One region of the Staphylococcus sp. IVB6214 genome, then DNA from elsewhere that is predicted to be linked to it. Evidence: riboswitches for the same ligand, from Rfam matches in the RefSeq annotation. Region 1 holds a riboswitch; each other region holds the start of a gene.

Region 1 (5,079 bases):
GACTGCTAATGCAACGACTAATAGTGTGAATAGTCTTAATTTTTTCATTGGAATACCCCCTTACCACTCTGAATTGAGTGATAAAAAAAGACGGGGTCACGCTATCATGACAATAGCATGCTCCCATCTTATTATTAAATTCTCAAAGTTACGCTTATTTTGCTGGTGTTACGGCACCATCATATTTCTTGTTGATAAAGTCTTGGATGTCTTTTGATTGTAAAACTTCAATTAATGCTTTGATTTTCGCATCATCTTTATGTCCTTCTTGAACTGCGATTAAGTTAGCATACGGGTTGTCTTCACTCTTTTCAACTGCGATAGAGTCTTTTTGTGGGTTTAACTTTTGCTCAATCGCGTAGTTTGAGTTGATGATAACTGCGTCACCCTCATTATTTTGGTAAGTTTTTGGTAAAAACTCTGCAGCTTGTTTGTTGTTGAATTTAATGTCTTTTTTGTTTTCTACAATGTCATCAAAAGTTGCGTCTTGGATCTTAACGCCATCTTTAATTTTGATTAAGCCTTCATCAACGAAGAATTTCAAGAAACGGCCTTGTTCAGCTGGGTTGTTAGAAACGAAAATTTCCGCCCCATCTGGTAATTCTTTTAAGCTTTTATATTTTTGAGAATACACAGCCATTGGTTCTAAGTGAACGTTACCTGCTGATTCGATTTTGTACTTTTTGTCTTTCTTTTCAGTATCTAAGTATGGTGTGTGTTGGAAGAAGTTTGCATCAAGTTCTCCCGCATCTAACAATTTGTTAGGTGTTGTATAGTCATTGATTACTTTTACTTCTAAGTCATAACCTTTGTCTTTTAACAACGGTTTTGCTTTTTCAAGAATTTCTGCATGCGGCGCAGGAGATGCACCTACAACAACTTTCTTATCATTTTTGTCTTCTTTGTTACCACATGCAGCAAGTGCGACTGCTAAAACAAGAACTAATGCAATGGATAAAATTCTTTTCATGATTATATGCTCCTTTTTATAAATTATCGTTTATCTATTTTATTTGTAAACCAATCCCCTAAGAATTGAATTACAAAAACGATGATTAAAATTAAAATCGTTGAAACTAAGATGACATCATTTTGGTTACGTGTAAAACCTGTTAAATATGCTAAGTTACCTAATCCACCTGCACCGATAACACCGGCAACCGCTGTTGAACCAACCAATGCAATGGCTGTTACAGTAATACCTGAAATCAATGCTGGTAATGATTCTGGAATGAGTACTTTCAATATAACTGTCCAAGTATTTGATCCCATTGATCGTGCGGCTTCAATAACACCTTTATCAATTTCTTTCAGTGCAATTTCGACAAGTCGACCGTAGAATGGTGACGCACCAATGATTAACGCTGGTAGCGCACCTGTTGGACCACTGATTGTTCCAAGAATTAAGCTTGTAAACGGAATTAAAAGTAAGATTAAAATGATGAACGGAATAGCTCGGAATAAGTTTACAAAGAATGATACGATGCTATAAAAAACACGTCCGGCCTTTGACTTACTCTTGGACGTTAAGAATAAAATAACGCCTAGAACCAAACCTAAAACAAATGAAAATACTGTTGAAATCACAGTCATATATAGTGTTTCATACGTTGCAATCCAAACTTCTGGCCAACGAACATTCGGCATTGTGATCATCTCATTCAAGATTTCACTAAAACTCTTACCCATGTTTAATCACCTCAACTTGAATGTTTTGCAACTCTAAATCATGTTGTAAATGATTAAAGTTTTCCTGTGAAATAGCCGGGATATGTAGGAGTAAAAATCCTGCCGCTCCCGTTTTGGCTTGCTTGATATTACCTTCTAAAATGTTCACAGTTACATTATGTTTTCTTGCAATATATGAAACGACTGGTTGTGTCGTATTTTCACCTGAGAATGTTAACTTGATGACCTTATCATCTTTCTCAAGTTGTAATGCATTAGCTATACTTTCGAAGTCATGTTCTGGCTGTAAATCTTCTTGTACAAAACGTCGTGTCACTTGATGTTGTGGATTTTCAAATACTTCTGATACCTTACCTTCTTCAATGACACGTCCATTTTCCATGACAGCTACTTCATCACAAACACGTCGAATCACGTGCATTTCATGTGTGATGATAATAATTGTAAGATTCTGCTCTTTCTTTAACTGCAAGAGTAAATCTAAAATTTCATCAGTTGTTTGCGGATCGAGTGCGCTTGTCGCCTCATCACATAACAGTACTTCTGGATCGTTGGCAAGTGCTCTTGCAATCCCAACACGTTGCTTTTGCCCACCTGACAACTCTGATGGATATGCATGTTCTCTGCCAGCCAAACCAACACGTGCAACCAGTGACTTGGCTTTTTCAGTTGCTTCAGCTTTCGGGACACCTGCAATTTCAAGTGGAAATTTAATATTTTCCAAAACAGTTCTCGACCAAAGTAAGTTGAAGTGTTGGAAAATCATACTCACTTTTTGTCTTTTCTGACGCAATGCTTGTTTACTCAGTTGACCGATATTGTCACCACCAATAATGACATCGCCCGAAGTCGGTGTTTCCAAGTAGTTGAATAGTCTTACTAACGTACTTTTACCTGCTCCAGAGAATCCAATGATTCCGTATATTGTCCCCTTGTCAATGTTAAGATTGACGTGGTCGACTGCTGTGACAGATTTGGATTTGCTCTCGTATTTTTTTACAATATTTTTCAGCTCAATCATATTGCTCCTCCTTGTGCTAAGCATCTCTTACGCCAAATAAAAATTGCCTTCTCTTTTTTTAATGAAAGAGAAGGCAATGTGTTAAAGATACCTTTCTCTCATCTTCAAAAGTTGTTTACAACTTTATGTGACTTGGCACCATTTCTATAACTAGACGGTTGCCGGGCTTCAAAGGGCACATCCCTCCACCACTCTGGATAAGAGTTTTCTGAATATTGAATTGTTTAAATCATACCATCGCAATCAAGATTCGTCAATAAGTTTTTTTAACTTTTCTAACAAAAAAGATACTGATCGAAAAGCGTACAATCTCTCAATCTCTTGATCTTTACGCATAATCAACAGAATTGGAACCGACATAATCTTATTTTCTTGATTAAATTCTGGATAATAATTTAAGTTTATTTTTGTTATAGGTAACTGCAAGATATCATTCACAATATCCAACATATGTTCAGATACTTTACATGTTCCACACATTGTTGTGTAACCAAAAATGAGATGTAGCTCTTCATCGAAATGTTTTGTCAGCATCTCATCTTGTGCATCATTCTGTGTCATTTCGTACAACCCTTCACCTTATTATTCTAGGATGAGCGTAGCACCTTACACAAAGATATGCTACTATATCGGCTTGTTACACAAAAAATCTCGAAATGAAACTGCAAATTACAGCTTCATCTCGAGATTATGATACATTATTCACCAATCATTTCTTCGTAAGCAGCTGCATCTAATAATGCTTCTAACTCACTTTCGTCTGATAATTCTACTTTTACCATCCATGCATTTTCGTATGGTGATTCGTTGACAGCTTCTGGTTCATCTTCTAAGTTTTCATTCACTTCAACAACTTTTCCTGAAACAGGAGAATATAGTTCAGAAACTGTTTTTACAGATTCTACGCTACCGAATGTATCGCCTTCTGATACTTCATCGTCAACTTCAGGAAGCTCAACGAATACGATATCGCCTAATTCATTTTGTGCGAAGTCTGTAATACCGATGATTGCTGTATTACCTTCTACTTTTACCCATTCATGCTCTTTTGAATACTTTAAATTACTTGGCACTGCCACTTGAATCCCCTCCAATTGTTAATGTTATATTTATTCTGACACATTGCAGACTTTCTATCAACTATTTTCTTAAAGCCATGTATCGCGATACGTTTCTTCTTTAAATCCAACAGTAATTTTATCTCCAGAAACTGCTAATGGACGTTTAACAAGCATGCCATCTGTTGCTAACAATGCCAGTTTCTCGTCATCAGACATATCTGCAAGTTTATCTTTTAAGTTTAATTCACGATATTTTGCACCATGCGTGTTGAATAGTTTTTTTACTTCTATACCTGTTGATGCCACAATTTTTTCAAATTCTTCTTTTGTTGGATTATGCTGAATAATATCAATCGGTTCAAAGCTCACACCTTGTTCCGTTAAAAATTTTGCTGCTTTTTTGCATGTTGTGCAATTTTTATATTGATAAAACTTGATCATATACATACCTCCAGTAATCATATAACTTAAATATAACAAACATTTAAAAATATTGCTCTTTTTTATAAAATTTTGTTCAGTTACATTGTACAAAATACATTTGTATCAGTCATCGTACACATTGCAATTTGAATGACTTCCACTTACAAATTCGATATAATAACGTTACGAAACAATAAGAGGAGGTATTTTCATGCAAGCAATTAAAGATACGACACAATTCAACGAGGTCATCCAAAGTGCGGAACCAGTCATCGTTAAATTTGAAGCAGGCTGGTGCCCTGATTGTAAAGTAATGGATATGTGGATTGATCCGATTGTTGAAAAATATAATGACTACACATGGTACGTTGTAGATCGTGATGAAGTAGAAGAAGCTGCTACCGAGCACGAAGTAATGGGTATTCCAAGTATTTTAATCTTCCAAAACGGTGAAAAACTTCACCACTTACATTCTGCAAACGCAAAATCACCTGAACAAGTTGAGTCATTCTTAGCTGAAAGTTTTGGTAAATAGATGTATTAAAATAACGCGTATGAAACGGGCGAATCCAATTTCATACGCGTTATTTTTAAATAAAGTCTGTGATAAGACCTCTGTTTTTTCTTTCACACTTCTTCATCTTATCTTCTTCCTTGAGATCGGTTAAATAAATGAACCCTACTAAACGCTCATCAGGTAGGACGCCAAATGCTTGGCGCACTTTCGGGTTGAAAATATATTGTGGCGTTTTCCAACATGTTCCGATGCCTTGTTCATAAAGCAATAATAATAAATTCTGTGCAAATGCCCCAACGGCAAGATAATTCTCATTTTCTTCACGTTGCCGTGCATCACACTTCATAATCATTGCGACAAAACCACCA
Region 2 (5,079 bases), 1.0 Mb from region 1:
TTAGGAATTGAGTCCCGCTTCTTCAAGGAATTGTTGTTCATATGCTTCAATATCTGCTTCACTGTCCGCATGCCAAATACAGCCAAATCGTGAATCAACATGTTTATCTGTGTACCAATCTCCATCATAATATGACAATGGGAAAAGGACACCTTTTTCGATAAATGTTTTAATAGCTGCATAGAAACGGTCATTATCCCCTTTCGCCACATAACTATAAAACTTATGATAGGCACCTTCTAAGTTATCGGAAAGTAACAACATACTCGTAGAGCCGTTTTGTCGATAGTTTAAGTCAATTGCAAAGACTTGACCATCTGCATCTTCTAATAGGTCAAATCCCGCCACACCAATAAAGCCTTCTTCAACTGCTCGTTCCATAAGTGCTCGTCCAGCATCTATGATTGTCTGTGGTACGTGTTGGGCATTAACGTTACCTTGATAGAAGCCGTATTCATTCGTTAATTGTTTTGCAGCACCTAAATAAATAATACCTTTATCTGGATGTTTCGCAAACTGCACACAATAGTTATCCACGATATCAATACACTGTTCAATAATCAATGTATCCGTCGCTGTTTTCGCTTTCTTCACACGTGAAATGGCCTGTTCTAGTTCTGCTTGTGTGTAACAAATCATCACACCATACCCACCAGCTGTTGGTAAGTCATCTCCTGGTTTAATAACAACTGGTAAGTCCCAGCGACGAACTGCTTGTTCAAATTCGTTAAACGGCACCACTTCACGCTTTGGCAAGTATTTGCCATCTGTCCATTCTGGTATTTTTGACTTGTTATTCAAATCAATAAAAGTCTGTTTATTCATCGCATACTTGTCAGCAGGGACGATATCATCACCATGTACATATTGAAAATAAACTTTCCGTCCCTCTTCATATACAAGTCGTTGTAACAAAGTTTCATATGATGTTTGATCTCTAAAAGAATACAAATTATCAGGAATACGACGATGAATCATCGCAAATAATTGCGCTAACTTATCTGTCACACTTGCTTCATGAACAATTACGGGCATATCCGCTATCAGCAATTCTCTCGCAGATAAGAAGTTAGATTGATGTTCATCGGGTTCTAACCAAGGGTTCGACACATATGAAGGTCGAGATGAATATACGACATCACTTGAATACAACTCAGACATCGTCAAATAAGACTGGGTATTTTTTACATCGGTCATAATAAATGCTCCCTTAATAATTGATGTTCTTGTTGTATTTTCTCAAGTTGCGCTGGATCTTGAATTAATTTTGCGCCCATCAACGCAATAATCTTTGCCCCTTTAATTAGCGCCTTATCACCCATCGGACTAGCTGCAGCTTCTCTAAAACGATGTGTATGGCCTACTAAGCTTCTTGGACCAATTTTTACATGCGGATGAATTGTTGGTACAACGTGACTTACGTTACCTGTATCTGTTGATCCAAATCCAAAGTCATCATGACTGACTTCTTCACCGAGTTCCGTTGCATATTTCTCAAATAGGTCATCTAACAATGGTGCTTTAATAAATTCATTTACACCATTTTGAATCGGTCCAAATTCATAGTTACAGCCTGTTTGTAGTGCAGCCCCTTTGGCAATATCGTGCACACGTTCAGTGAGAACATCCAGTGACTTTCGTGTTGTCCCTCTCGTGTAAAAACGTGCATGTGTAAAGTCAGGAATAATATTCGCTGCTTTCCCACCATCTAAGATCACACCATGTACGCGTTCAGACGGTTGAATGTGTTGACGTAACTGAGCAACACCGTTGAAGAAGCTTAACATTGCATCGAGTGCGTTACGTGCTTCATACGCATTTTCTGAAGCATGCGCACTACGTCCGAAGAACTTAATATCCAACACGTCAACTGCAAGAGTATGAATCGTTGGGTACGTTTCATTGCCCGGATGTATCATCAATGCTACGTCAACATCTATAAGCCCTTCTTTAACATACGACGCCTTGGCAGAGCCGTTTTCGCCGCCTTCTTCTGCTGGACAGCCGTATACGACAACAGTCCCACCAATCTCGTCGACAACATGTTTCAATGCAACACCAGCTAATACACTGGCTGTTCCGATAATGTTATGTCCACAAGCATGTCCAAGTCCAGGTAACGCATCATATTCAGCCAAAAAGCCAATTCTTGGACCCGGTTTATCAGATTGGTAAGTTGCAATAAAGCCCGTCGCATGACCAGCAATATCACGTGTCACTTCAAAATCATGTTGCTTTAAATGATCAATTAATAATCGTGATGCGAATAGTTCTTCATTTCCTAATTCAGGGCGCTCATGTATTTGATGACTCATGTCCAAATAGTTCAGCCTATGGTTATCTATATAGTCTAGGATCTGTTGTTTTACTGTTATCAATGCAAAAAGCTCCTTTCAAAAAAATATCAACCTTGTACGAGCGCTACATTTATCAAGTGCGGTATGTACAAAGTTGATAATATCTTGTCCACGTCATTTATCTGTCAGCTAACTTGCTGTTGGATTTAGCACCTTTATCGTCACCGATGAGGTTGCAGGGCTTCACAGGGCCAATTCCCTCCACCACTCTTGATAAATTATATTTAATTATTACTTATTCTATCGGATTTACGATCATTTGTCATGTCATTTTTTCAATATTTTCTAAAATCTTTGTAAACGAGTTATTTCCGTCTACTCGACAGCATATCCTATACATAGAACCTTTTATTGTTTTCAAATCTATACCCACATATTCAAAATTCAAATCATGTCCCTGTTAGTTTCTTCTGAATATGATAAAATAACGATAAACTATAAAGGAGGCGTTATCACAATGCCAAAAATGAATGTTGAAAGTTTTAACCTAGACCATACTAAAGTTGTTGCCCCTTATATCCGCTTAGCTGGTAAAATGACTGGGAACAACGGTGACGAAATCCACAAATACGATATTCGTTTTAAACAACCAAACAAAGAACATATGGACATGCCAGGCTTACACTCATTAGAACATTTAATGGCAGAGAATATTCGAAACCATTCAGACAAAGTGGTTGATTTAAGTCCTATGGGCTGTCAAACAGGTTTTTACGTCTCATTTATTAATCATGATGACTATGAAGATGTATTAAACATCATTGAAAAAACGATTCAAGATGTCCTTAATGCAACAAAAGTTCCTGCTTGCAATGAAGTACAATGTGGCTGGGCTGCTTCTCACTCATTAGAAGGTGCAAAAGTAATTGCACAAGCTTTTTTAGACAAGCGTGATCAATGGCACGATGTCTTCGGTGAAGGATAAAGTAAATTAAACGTAAAAAACACGGATGCAATTGCACCCGTGTTTTTTGGATTAAAGTTTGCGTATCCATGCCATTAAGACAAATTGCAATGGAAGCCGACCATATAAAACGGATTTTGGTAACACTTTGTCACCAAGTGGTAATCCCTGACGTGCCATATAAATATTAGCTGGGAATACTGCCCATAAAAATGCAATCATCGCATGTTTAAACCAGTATCCAGGTTTTCTCAACGCCAAGCCAATACCAAAGATCAGTTCCATGACACCCGTTATCCATACAATCTCCTTCTTAAACGGTAAATAGTGCGGCACAATATTTGTGAAGTTACGTTCACGTTTAAAGTGTAAGTAACCCGCCCCCGTAAATAAGATTGCTAACAGTTGTCGACTTATCCATTTCATTATATTCAATCCTTTATACTTATTTTGTAATCACTTCGTGAATTAATGTAGGTGTTTCTCCACGATCACTAATTGTGATATTATCATATAATTTTTCTTTCACTTGTTCAACATCTTCTTGGTTTGCATAAATTGTTAATAGTGATTCGCCTTCTTCAACTTTGTCGCCAACTTTTTTATTTAATACAAGACCTACAGCTAAGTCAATTGTATCTTCTTTTGTTTGACGGCCTGCACCTAACATCATAGAAGCAATACCAATTTCATTTGCAATCATTTCAGACACAACACCAGATTGTTTAGCTGGCAATTCGAACGTGTATTTCGCAGTTGGTAACTTAGATGGATCATCTACAACAGATGCGTCTCCACCTTGATTGCTCAAGAAAACTTTGAATTTTTCAAGTGCTTTACCGTTCTCAATGACACCTTTTAACAATTCACGTGCTTCATCTAATGTCTCAGCTTTTTCAGCTAATACGACCATTTGAGAGCCAAGTGTTAAAACTAATTCTGTTAGGTCTTCTGGTCCTTCACCTTTCAATGTGTCAATTGCTTCTTTCAGCTCAAGCGCATTACCAATAGCACGACCAAGTGGTTGGCTCATATCAGAAATAATCGCCATCGTGTTACGTCCAACTTGGTTACCAATTTTTACCATTGCGTTTGCCAGTTGTTCAGCATCTTCAACTGTTTTCATAAATGCACCGTTACCCGTCTTAACATCTAATACAATCGCATCTGCACCTGCAGCAATCTTCTTACTCATAATTGAAGATGCAATTAATGGAATTGAGTTGACCGTACCTGTTACATCACGTAGCGCATAGATTTTTTTATCAGCAGGTGTTAAGTTCCCTGTTTGACCGATAACTGCAAGATGATCTTCATTTACTAGCTTAATAAACTCATCTTCAGAGATTTCAACGTGGAAGCCTTCAACCGCTTCTAATTTATCAATCGTGCCACCTGTATGACCCAATCCACGACCACTCATTTTTGCTACTGGAATTTCTAATGCAGCCACTAATGGTGCTAGCACAAGTGTTGTTGTATCACCGACACCACCTGTTGAGTGCTTATCTACTTTGATACCATTTATATCAGAAAGATCGATTTGATCACCAGATTCTACCATTGCCATTGTCAGGTCTGCACGTTCCTCATCAGTCATATCTTGGAAGAAAATCGCCATCGCTAAACTCGACATTTGATAATCAGGAATATCACCATTCGTATATCCGTTCACAAAAAACTTAATCTCTTCCGTTGTCAATACTTCTCCGTCTCGCTTTTTTGCGATAATGTCTACCATTCTCATGATTATTCTCCTCTTCTCTATTTACATTTAAACAATATATTTAAATATCATTTATTTTGTAAGCCTTTTCT
Region 3 (5,079 bases), 900 kb from region 1:
TTTGGCTTGTGTAGAAAGGATGGTATCGCTTGGATTTTATCAGTTATAAACGTATGCCAGCAGATCTCGGAACGCATCAAGTGGATGAAGTACAGTATAATGCAGACGGTGTGACTGTACGTGGATTACTTGTAACACCGAAACAATCTGTTGAACGAATTGTAGTCTACCTACGTGGTGGGAAAGGACAAGTGGGGCGAGTTCGGTTAGGTCGAATGTTGCAGTTTGTAAATACAACTACACTTGTTTTTGGTCCTTATTATCGTGGTAACAATGGCAGTCAGGGGCGGGATGCGTTTGCAGGTGATGACTTACAAGATGTTATTGTGGGTGTCGAGATTCTCAAAAAAATGTACCCCAATGTCCCTATTCATTTGATTGGTTTTTCTCGTGGTGGTATCCAAGGATTATTGACATTCCAAGCTGTACAAGCAGCGAGTTATATCATATGGGGTGGTGTCTCTGATATGCATCTTATGTATGAAGAGCGTGTTGATTTGAGGGGGATGTTGCGACGTATGATAGGACATCCGAAAAAGCAACCAGAAGCATATGAACAACGAGATGCATTGCGTATAATTGATCATACCGCACCTCCAATCTTGATTGTACATGGTGGTTTAGATGCACAAGTAGGTATTCATCAAGCGTATCATCTAGCCAAACACTTGGAAGCCAAACATGCTCGCTATGAGACATTTTATCAGATGGAAGAAGGTCACCTACCACGTCCCGAAGCCTTATCAGAAGTACTCCAACGAATACAAAGCTGGATGGATGAAGTTGAAAGGAATATATAAAAGAGAGACACGCGATCGTGTCTCTCTTTTTGAGTTCTATTTATCCTTTGAAACCGCCATTTTGTTGTAATTGTTGAGTTTCTTCACCGAACTTTTTGAAGTTTTCACGGAAACGTTCGATTAAGTCTGTTGCTTGTTTGTCATAGGCTTCTTTATCATGCCAAGCATTTTTAGGTTGTAGAATTGTTGTTGGTACGCCTTCAATTTCAGTTGGAATACTTAAACCAAAGATTTCATCTTCTTCAAACGTACTGTTTTTCAGAGAACCGTTAATTGCGCTGTTTACCATTTTACGTGTGTATTTCAATTCGATACGGTTACCTTTTCCGTATACGCCACCAGTCCAACCTGTGTTCACTAAGTAGACATCTACTTCGTGTTTGTCAATTAAGTCACCAAGTAAGTCAGCGTACACTTTTGCATTCAATGGTAAGAATGGTGCACCGAAGCAAGTTGAGAATGATGGTTGCGGCTCAGTGATGCCACGTTCAGTACCAGCAAGCTTAGATGTGAAACCACTTAGGAAGTGATACATTGCTTGGTCTTTGCTTAACTTAGAAATGGGTGGTAATACACCGAAAGCATCTGCAGTTAAGAAAATAATCGTGTTTGGATGTGATGCTTTTGAAGGTACAACAATATTGTCGATATGTTCAATAGGGTATGCTGCACGTGTATTTTCTGTATATTTGTTATCATCGAAGTCGATATAACCATGTTCATCAACAACTAAGTTTTCTAATACTGTACCGTAACGAATCGCATCAAAAATTTGTGGTTCTTTTTCAGCTGACAAGTTGATTGCTTTTGCGTAACAACCCCCTTCAATGTTAAATACACCATTTTCATTCCAGCCGTGTTCGTCATCACCTATTAATTTGCGATCTGGATCCGCAGATAAAGTTGTTTTACCAGTACCTGATAAACCGAAGAATAACGCAACATCGCCTTTACGACCTACGTTAGCTGAACAGTGCATACTCATGATGTCACGTTTAGGAAGTAGATAGTTCATCACAGAGAAGATAGACTTTTTCATTTCTCCTGCATATTCTGTACCACCGATGAGTACAGTTTTATGTTTGAATGACACGATAACGAATGTTTCAGAACGTGTGCCGTCTTTTTCAGGATCTGCTTTAAATGTCGGTGCAGAAATGATTGTGAAGTCAGCTTTGATTTTTTCTGCTTCGCTCTTAGAATGTGGACGAATAAACATATTTTGTGCGAAAAGGTTATGCCATGCGAATTCATTCACAACTGTTAATTTTAGTTGGGAATCCTTGTCGCTTCCGGCATAGCCGTTGAATACGAACACTTCGTCTTTAGCATCTAAATACTCTAATACTTGATGGTATAGATTTAAAAACTTGTCCTCAGAAATAGGTTGGTTTACAGTACCCCAGTCGATGTCATCGATGACTTGTGGATTATTAACGATATATTTATCTTTTGGAGAACGCCCCGTATATTCTCCAGTTTTTGCGTTAATTGCTCCAAGCTCTGTTAATTCTGCCTCGCCACGACTCAAAATTTTGTTGTAGAGTTCAGTTTTTGTAAGCTGCAGATGAGAAGTAGGCTTGTCAATCAATGCATTCAGTGCACTTGTATCAAATGACATGATGAATCCCTCCAATAGTTTCTTCTTTAATGTAAGCCTTTACAATTACAGAGTATAACATATTTGGGTAATAATCCCTATAAAAATTCTAAAAAAATTACGGGTGATTTTCTTCGAGGGAAATGACGGATTTTGCATGGAAATATAGGAAATATAAGGGTTTGTTTGATGGCGTTTTCATGAAATGATCATCTAGTATTTGAATACATTTGTGAAATTGACACATGATCAAAATTTATGTAATATAAAAGCAACGGATTCTCTTATCCTGAGTGGTGGAGGGACATGGACCCAATGAAACCCAGCAACCTCTTTTAACGAAGAAAGGTGCCAAACCGTTTGCAGGCGATAGCCTGAACGATAAGAGCGAATGGACGTTGAGCCTTCACTCTATGTATGTGCCGTAGTGGTGAAAGGCTCTTTTTATTTGAGCTCAGATAAAGAGAGTGTTCGTAATCTATTTTTAAAGGAGCATATTATGACAAATAATAAACGATTATTTACTTCAGAGTCTGTTACTGAAGGTCATCCGGATAAGATTGCTGACCAAATTTCAGATGCAATACTTGATGAAATTCTGAAAGGAGATAGTCATGCACGTGTTGCTTGTGAAACAACAGTAACAACAGGTATGGCTCTCATCGCAGGGGAAATAACTACGTCGACATATGTGGATATCCCTAAAGTAGTACGTGAAACCGTTAAGCAGATTGGTTACACACGTGCTAAGTATGGTTATGATTATAAAACAATGTCTGTATTAACTGCGATTGACGAACAATCTCCTGATATTGCACAAGGTGTAGACCGTGCATTGGAATATCGAGATGCATCGAATGACGAAGTATTGAATATTGGTGCAGGTGACCAAGGACTTATGTTTGGTTATGCAACAAATGAGACAGCATCATTTATGCCACTACCAATTGATTTATCGCATAAATTAGCGAAACGTCTGACAGATGTTAGAAAAGATGGCACATTAGACTATTTACGTCCAGATGGAAAGGTTCAAGTGACTGTTGAATATGATGAGAACGATCAACCGAAGCGTATCGATACGATTGTTATATCATCACAACATCACGAAGAAGTTGCACTTGATCAAATTCAACGAGACATTAAAGAGTATGTCATCTATCCAGTAGTACCTGAGACGTTATTGGATGATGAAACGAAATTTTTCATCAATCCAACAGGTCGTTTTGTAATCGGTGGACCACAAGGTGATGCAGGTCTGACAGGTCGAAAAATTATCGTAGACACATATGGTGGATACGCACGACATGGCGGGGGTGCATTCTCAGGTAAAGATCCAACGAAAGTGGACCGTTCAGCAGCTTATGCGGCACGCTATGTAGCTAAAAATATCGTAGCTGCAGGATTTGCTGATAAATGTGAAGTTCAATTGGCATATGCGATTGGTGTCGCACAGCCAGTATCTATCGCTATTGATACGTTTGGAACGGGTACTGTTTCTGAGGAGTCATTGATTCAAGCAGTGCGTTCTCACTTTGACTTGAGACCAGCCGGTATCATCCAAATGTTAGACTTACAACGTCCAATCTATAAACAAACAGCAGCGTACGGACACTTCGGACGTACAGATGTTGAATTGCCATGGGAGAAAACAGACAAAGTAGACGTATTGAAAGAGGCAGTTCAAGCGTATACAGCTCAATAATGAATTTATAGCGTATTGTATAAATGTAAACAAAAGGAAGGATTTTAAAAATGACACAGTTTGGCCCAATGGAAATAGGCTTGTATGTTGCCGTAGGGATTGCAGTTATTTGTTTTATTATGTTTTTAGTTGCACTGAATCGCAAAAAGAAAGCACAACAAAGAATTGAAACACAATACAAAGAAAAAGAAGAAAAATTAACACAGTCACACCAAGAAGCACTTGAAAAGGTAAGAATTGAAAAGAAAAAAGTGGAAACAAAGCATAAAGAAGATTATGAAACGATGGTGGCTTCGAAAGACAGAGAAATTGATGCATTAAAAGTCTTTTCGAAAAACAATAGTGAATACGTGACGGATATGCGTTTGATTGGCATTCGTGAACGACTCGTTAGAGAGAAGCGTATCCGACCAGAAGATATGCATATTATGGCGAATATCTTTATGCCTACAAATGATTTAGACAATATTACACGTATTAGTCATTTAGTATTAACGCGCACAGGTTTATACATCATCGATTCACAACTGTTAAAAGGACATGTGTATCAAGGGATTAGTCGCAATCAATTTGCGGACAATCCAATGATGGAGCAAGTATTCAAAACGCTACACCTTGATGAAACAGCACCACAAACAATCGTGCTTGATGAGAGTGAAGATAACGCTCGTAAACTTTCTATTGTTGATTATTCTGAGCAAATCGAACATTTAGAAGCGGTAGCAGAGAAGCTGCAACGTCAGCTAAACAATAAATATACGCCAACGCCAATCTTATATTTCAATCCGAAACAAGATGGTGATGTGACATTATCAAGCTATGCACCGCAAAGTACGACGAAGGTACTTGTTGGACCTGAGCAACTTGATGAATTCTTCAACAAATATGTATTCCATGGTCGTATCCAATACGATGTAAACGAATTACAAGCTATTATGGAAGAGATTGAATCATATAACTAATAAAAACCTGTA
Region 4 (5,079 bases), 630 kb from region 1:
TTTTCCATTTTGTTATCAAGTTTATCTAAATCTTTCAATAACTTGTCAGCATTTTCTTTGTATTCTTTTTTGTGTTCTGGGTCACGTTCACTTAAGTCATCACGAATTGCTTTGACAAATGCTTCATCCATGTTTGGATCTAACCATACGTGTGGATCGTAACCACCGTGATGATGATGTGCATGACCGTGATCATCTGACTCGTGATCATGTTCATGTCCTTCTGCTTCATGGTCATGATCTTCGCCTTCATGATCGTGATCGTGCGCTTCACCTTCGTGATCATGTTCATGTTGGTCTGTTAATAACTCTGTCTTATCAAGGCTATCTTCAAGAGATAACTTGTGATCGTCTTTCTTGATTGCACCGGCTACTTTCTTAGCAACTGGATCTAAATTATCACCTGTGTATACGAACACATCTGATTTACTCGCGTTAATAATATCTTTTTGTGATGGCTCGAAACTATGTAAGTCCGCACCTTTAGGGTAAATAGAATCCACTTCGACGTGTTTCCCACCGATTTGTTCAACAAATGATTGGAGCGGATAAACTGTTGTTGTTACTTTCATCTTGTCGCCTGAAGAAGCTTTATTATCATCAGACTGACCACATGCTACTAATAACGAGCTTGCAAGTGCTGCTGTCGCTACTACTTTTAAACTTTTCTTCATTTATTAGACGCCTTCCTTCAAATAGTAATCATTACGATTAGAATTATACATGAGACTAGACAAATGTGCAATGACGTTTTTTGTTCATTTGTCAACTTTTTTTATGCTTATTTTATTTAATCACACAAATAAAGACACTTCAGAAACCTGCGTAAAAGGTTTCCAAAGTGTCTCGTATTTATGATTGAATTGCTGCAAAACCACGGTCTAAGTCAGCAATAATGTCGTTAATATGTTCAATACCGATAGACAAACGGATTGTTTCCGGCTCAATACCTGCTGCACGCTGCTCTTCTTCCGTTAATTGTTGGTGTGTTGTTGATGCTGGATGAATCACTAATGACTTCGCATCTCCTACGTTAGCGAGTAATGAGAACAGTTCCAGTCCTTCGATGAACTGCTTTCCTGCTTCATAACCGCCTTTCACGCCAAATGTAAAGATAGATCCTGCTCCTTTTGGTAAATAACGCTGTTTATTTTCATAGTACTCATTTGATTCTAAACCAGCATATTTCACCCAAGCCACTTGATCATGTCCTTCTAAATAATGCGCGACTTTTTCTGCATTTTCAACATGACGTTCAAGACGAAGTGACAATGTTTCTAACCCTTGAGTTAATAAAAAGGCGTTGAATGGCGATAGTGCCGCACCTGTATCACGCAAAAGTGTTGTGCGGATTTTGAATGCTAATGCTGCTTCACCAAAAGCATCTTTGAACACAAGTCCATGATATGACGGATCTGGTTCACTTAACCCTGGGAACTTGCCATCCCCCCAGTCAAAGTTACCTGCATCCACGATGACACCGCCCATTGACGTACCGTGACCACCGATAAACTTCGTTGCTGAGTGAACCACAATATTTGCACCGTACTCAATCGGACGGAATAAGTAGGGTGATGCAAATGTATTATCGACGATGAGCACAATACCATGTTTCTTTGTCACAGTGGCTAAAGCATCAAAGTCATCAATATTCCCTTCTGGATTACCGATTGTTTCAATGAAAAGTCCTTTTGTATTTGGACGGATTGCTGCTTCAATTTGTTCCACTTTCGTTGTATCTACTAATGTCACTTCAATGCCAAACTTAGGTAATGTATGACTGAAAAGCGTGTGTGTGCCACCATATAATTTGTCACTAGCTACGATATGATCGCCATTTTGTGCTACGGCTTGAATAGCATACGTTATTGCTGCCATACCTGACGCCACTGCAACACCCGCAACGCCACCTTCTAATTCGGCAACACGTGTCTCTAACACTGCCGTCGTTGGGTTTGTTAATCGTGTATAAATATTCCCCACTTCTTCTAACCCAAATAATCTTGCTGCATGCCCTGTATCATCAAATGTAAATGAAGTCGTTTGATAAATCGGCAAAGCACGTGACTTGGACACTGCATCTACCTCTTGTCCTGCATGTAATTGCAATGTTTCAAATTCGAATGATTCCGCCATATGATTCCCTCCTATAAATAAAAAAGCACACAGGCAAATCTCAACTTGTATCAAGATTTCCTGTGTGTATCTATTCGTATAATCAATAGTCGATTTGATTATAAAAGACTTATCTCTCAGGTTCGTATCACCTGCAGGAATTAGCACCTAACTCAATAGGTTGCCTGGTTTCATAGGGCCTGTCCCTTCACCAATCTTGATAAGATATATTTATTGTCACCTGTTACTTTTTAAATGTAACGCTATCATATATCAGAAAATTCCGAAAGTCAACCAATCTTTTTCGAATTCCGAGATATTTATTCAACATAGATGGCACGTCCTACCGAGAATGTTTCTCTAAAGGTCGGCATATGAATTACCCGTTGGTTCAGCGAGCCACGATAGGCAAGATTAGGACGATAGAGATGTTGTATAAACATCCCGTCCACAAGGACATCGATATTTTGAAGGATTGTCTTGCGTTCATCATCTTGACACCACAAATACTCGAGTTGATAACCTGTCCACACCCAAATGTCTTTCGTATGACCAAAGTGATGACGAAACGCACGGATTAACGGTACAATAACCGCTAAGTTGCAGAAAGGTTCACCACCGAGAATGCTCAACCCTGAAATATACGAAGGTTCACAAGCTGAGATTACTTCATCGATAATCGGATCCGTGAATGGTTCACCATAACGAAAATGTTGTGCTGCGACATTGTAACAACCCGGACAACGAAACGGACACCCCGATACATAAAGGCTGCAACGAACCCCTTCACCATCGACAAAACTATGCGTTTCAATTTTGGCAATGTATCCGGATCCCTGTATTAACGGTGCGCCTTTCATGATTTCGGCACCTTCATATGTTTAACCCGTGCACAAATCTCCTTGTGTCGTCCTTCAATCGTTGGGCGTTGCACTGGGTTACCAAGATAGCCACATGTTCTTTTCACTACATCAACCGTTTCGGGGTCTTTGTTACCGCAGTTTGGACAGCAATACCCTGTGTCTGTCGTATCAAAGTCACCTTCAAATCCGCATTCATAACAATGGTCGATTGGAATATTCGTTCCTAAGTAACTGACACGATCATATGAATAGTCCCATACCGCTTCTAACGCCTTTTTGTTGTGGTCTAACTTCGGATACTCACAGTAATGAATATAACCCCCGCTCGCATAGTGTGGATAGTCTTGCTCAAAGTCCAACTTCTCGAACGGCGTCACATCTTTGCGCACATCATAATGGAAAGAGTTTTGATAATAGCCTTTATCTGTTACATCAGGTACCGCACCGAACTGCTCATAATCTAAACGACAAAAACGATCGGTCAATGATTCACTTGGCGTACTGTATATGCTAAACCATACATCATGTTCTGCCGTCCAAGCATACTGATAGTCACGCATTGCCTTTAAAATATCAATCGTAAATGCCTTAGCTTCTGGATTCGTCTCCCATTCAGGACCATAGAACACGGTCGCCACTTCATAAAGACCAATATATCCCATTGAAATTGTCGCACGCTGGTTGTCAAATAACGTAAACACATCATCTTGTTCTTGCAAACGATATTTAAATGCACCATGCTTGTACAAAATCGGTGCATTATTCGGTTCAGCTTGTTTCACGCGCTCAATACGAAACGCCAACGCATCATGTAGAACATTCATACGCTCTTCAAAGAGTGACCAGAAATGTGCCTTGTCGCCATTTGATTCTAGAGCAATACGTGGCAGATTCAATGTCACAACACCTAAGTTACAACGTCCGCTATTCTCATACTCCCCTTGTTCATTTTGCCAAGCAGGTAAGAACGAACGACAACCCATTGGCGCCTTGAAATCTCCTAAAAGTTCAACCGTCTTGTCATAATTCAAAATATCCGGATACATCCGCTTCATTGAGCATTCTAGCGCTAATTGCTTAATGTCATAATTGGGATCAGTCGGAGCGAAATTCACGCCTTTCTTAATTGAAAAGACAAGTTTTGGGAAAATGGCTGTTACACGATCTTTTCCTAACCCTTTGATTCGTGTTTGTAGAATCGCTTGTTGGATTTTACGACTCATCTCATCCGTTCCCAAGCCGAAACCAAACGTCACGAAAGGTGTTTGCCCATTAGACGTATAGAGTGTATTAACTTCATATTCTAAACTTTCAATCGCCGCAAAAATATCTTGCGTCACTTGTTCATCGACATAGCATTCGATATCTTCTGGACGGACATATTTTTCTGCCATTGCACGGTGTTTACGTTCATTATGTATCGCATATTCACTGAGTACTTCATCAATTCGATCAATCGTACAGCCACCGTACTGGCTGCTTGATACGTTCGCAATCATTTGCACAAGTTGTGCCGCTGCCGTTTGAATCGACTTCGGTGATGTTACATGTGCATTCCCAATTTGAAATCCATGTGCCAACATATCTTTCGCATCGATCAAACAACAATTCGTCAGTGGTTGAAAAGGGTGATAATCTAAATCATGAAAGTGAATTTTTCCTGATTGATGTGCCGCAGCCACATGTTGTGGCAACAGATGCATCAATCCATATGATTTTGAAACAACACCTGCAGTCAAGTCACGCATTGTAGCAAATGTTTGACTGTCTTTATTTGCATTTTCATTCACAATTGTCGGATCTTTTGTGATCAGCCCTTTAAGGTCTTTTTCTAACTGATTCATATTTACACGCTTCTTCCTACATATAGTGTCTGATACTCATTTTAGATACTATATATAGTGTTTTCAACTCACAACAAAGCTGTTAACTGATTTGTCATTTCTTTGAGAACGTTATGTGAACTTTACACCTTGCACAATTATATGTTGATCATTACATGCGTTTGCACCATTCATTTTCTTAACAATACAAAAAAGCGCTACACCCCTTATCTCAGAGTGTAACGCCCCAACTATCTTATAATATGAAATCTAGAATG

Evidence for each region. Region 1 has a riboswitch for S-adenosylmethionine ahead of MUA51_RS02585 (methionine ABC transporter ATP-binding protein). Riboswitches for the same ligand answer to the same signal wherever they lie in the genome.
Region 2: another riboswitch for S-adenosylmethionine. It lies ahead of MUA51_RS08360 (M20 family metallopeptidase); the one in region 1 lies ahead of MUA51_RS02585 (methionine ABC transporter ATP-binding protein).
Region 3: another riboswitch for S-adenosylmethionine. It lies ahead of metK (methionine adenosyltransferase); the one in region 1 lies ahead of MUA51_RS02585 (methionine ABC transporter ATP-binding protein).
Region 4: another riboswitch for S-adenosylmethionine. It lies ahead of MUA51_RS10290 (O-acetylhomoserine aminocarboxypropyltransferase/cysteine synthase family protein); the one in region 1 lies ahead of MUA51_RS02585 (methionine ABC transporter ATP-binding protein).

Annotation. Positions count from the first base shown of each region.
Region 1 is NZ_CP094723.1:529,622-534,700, reverse strand. It holds gene MUA51_RS02600 (MetQ/NlpA family ABC transporter substrate-binding protein) at 1-48, opposite strand, end outside; gene MUA51_RS02595 (MetQ/NlpA family ABC transporter substrate-binding protein) at 155-970, opposite strand; gene MUA51_RS02590 (methionine ABC transporter permease) at 994-1,689, opposite strand; gene MUA51_RS02585 (methionine ABC transporter ATP-binding protein) at 1,682-2,710, opposite strand; SAM riboswitch class I at 2,806-2,914, opposite strand; gene MUA51_RS02580 (thioredoxin family protein) at 2,954-3,271, opposite strand; gene gcvH (glycine cleavage system protein GcvH) at 3,409-3,789, opposite strand; gene MUA51_RS02570 (arsenate reductase family protein) at 3,859-4,212, opposite strand; gene MUA51_RS02565 (thioredoxin family protein) at 4,406-4,729, shown strand; gene MUA51_RS02560 (nitroreductase family protein) at 4,785-5,079, opposite strand, start outside.
Region 2 is NZ_CP094723.1:1,696,531-1,701,609, forward strand. It holds gene ldmS (L-aspartate--L-methionine ligase LdmS) at 1-1,197, opposite strand; gene MUA51_RS08360 (M20 family metallopeptidase) at 1,194-2,375, opposite strand; SAM riboswitch class I at 2,473-2,577, opposite strand; gene MUA51_RS08365 (S-ribosylhomocysteine lyase) at 2,815-3,282, shown strand; gene MUA51_RS08370 (DoxX family protein) at 3,334-3,687, opposite strand; gene MUA51_RS08375 (pyrimidine-nucleoside phosphorylase) at 3,707-5,008, opposite strand.
Region 3 is NZ_CP094723.1:1,432,569-1,437,647, reverse strand. It holds gene ytkD (RNA deprotection pyrophosphohydrolase) at 1-49, shown strand, start outside; gene MUA51_RS06925 (alpha/beta hydrolase family protein) at 30-800, shown strand; gene pckA (phosphoenolpyruvate carboxykinase (ATP)) at 841-2,421, opposite strand; SAM riboswitch class I at 2,682-2,788, shown strand; gene metK (methionine adenosyltransferase) at 2,900-4,105, shown strand; gene MUA51_RS06910 (nuclease-related domain-containing protein) at 4,156-5,067, shown strand.
Region 4 is NZ_CP094723.1:2,090,577-2,095,655, forward strand. It holds gene adcA (zinc ABC transporter substrate-binding lipoprotein AdcA) at 1-674, opposite strand, end outside; gene MUA51_RS10290 (O-acetylhomoserine aminocarboxypropyltransferase/cysteine synthase family protein) at 853-2,136, opposite strand; SAM riboswitch class I at 2,243-2,342, opposite strand; gene nrdG (anaerobic ribonucleoside-triphosphate reductase activating protein) at 2,436-2,975, opposite strand; gene nrdD (anaerobic ribonucleoside-triphosphate reductase) at 2,972-4,822, opposite strand; gene MUA51_RS10305 (hypothetical protein) at 5,058-5,079, opposite strand, start outside.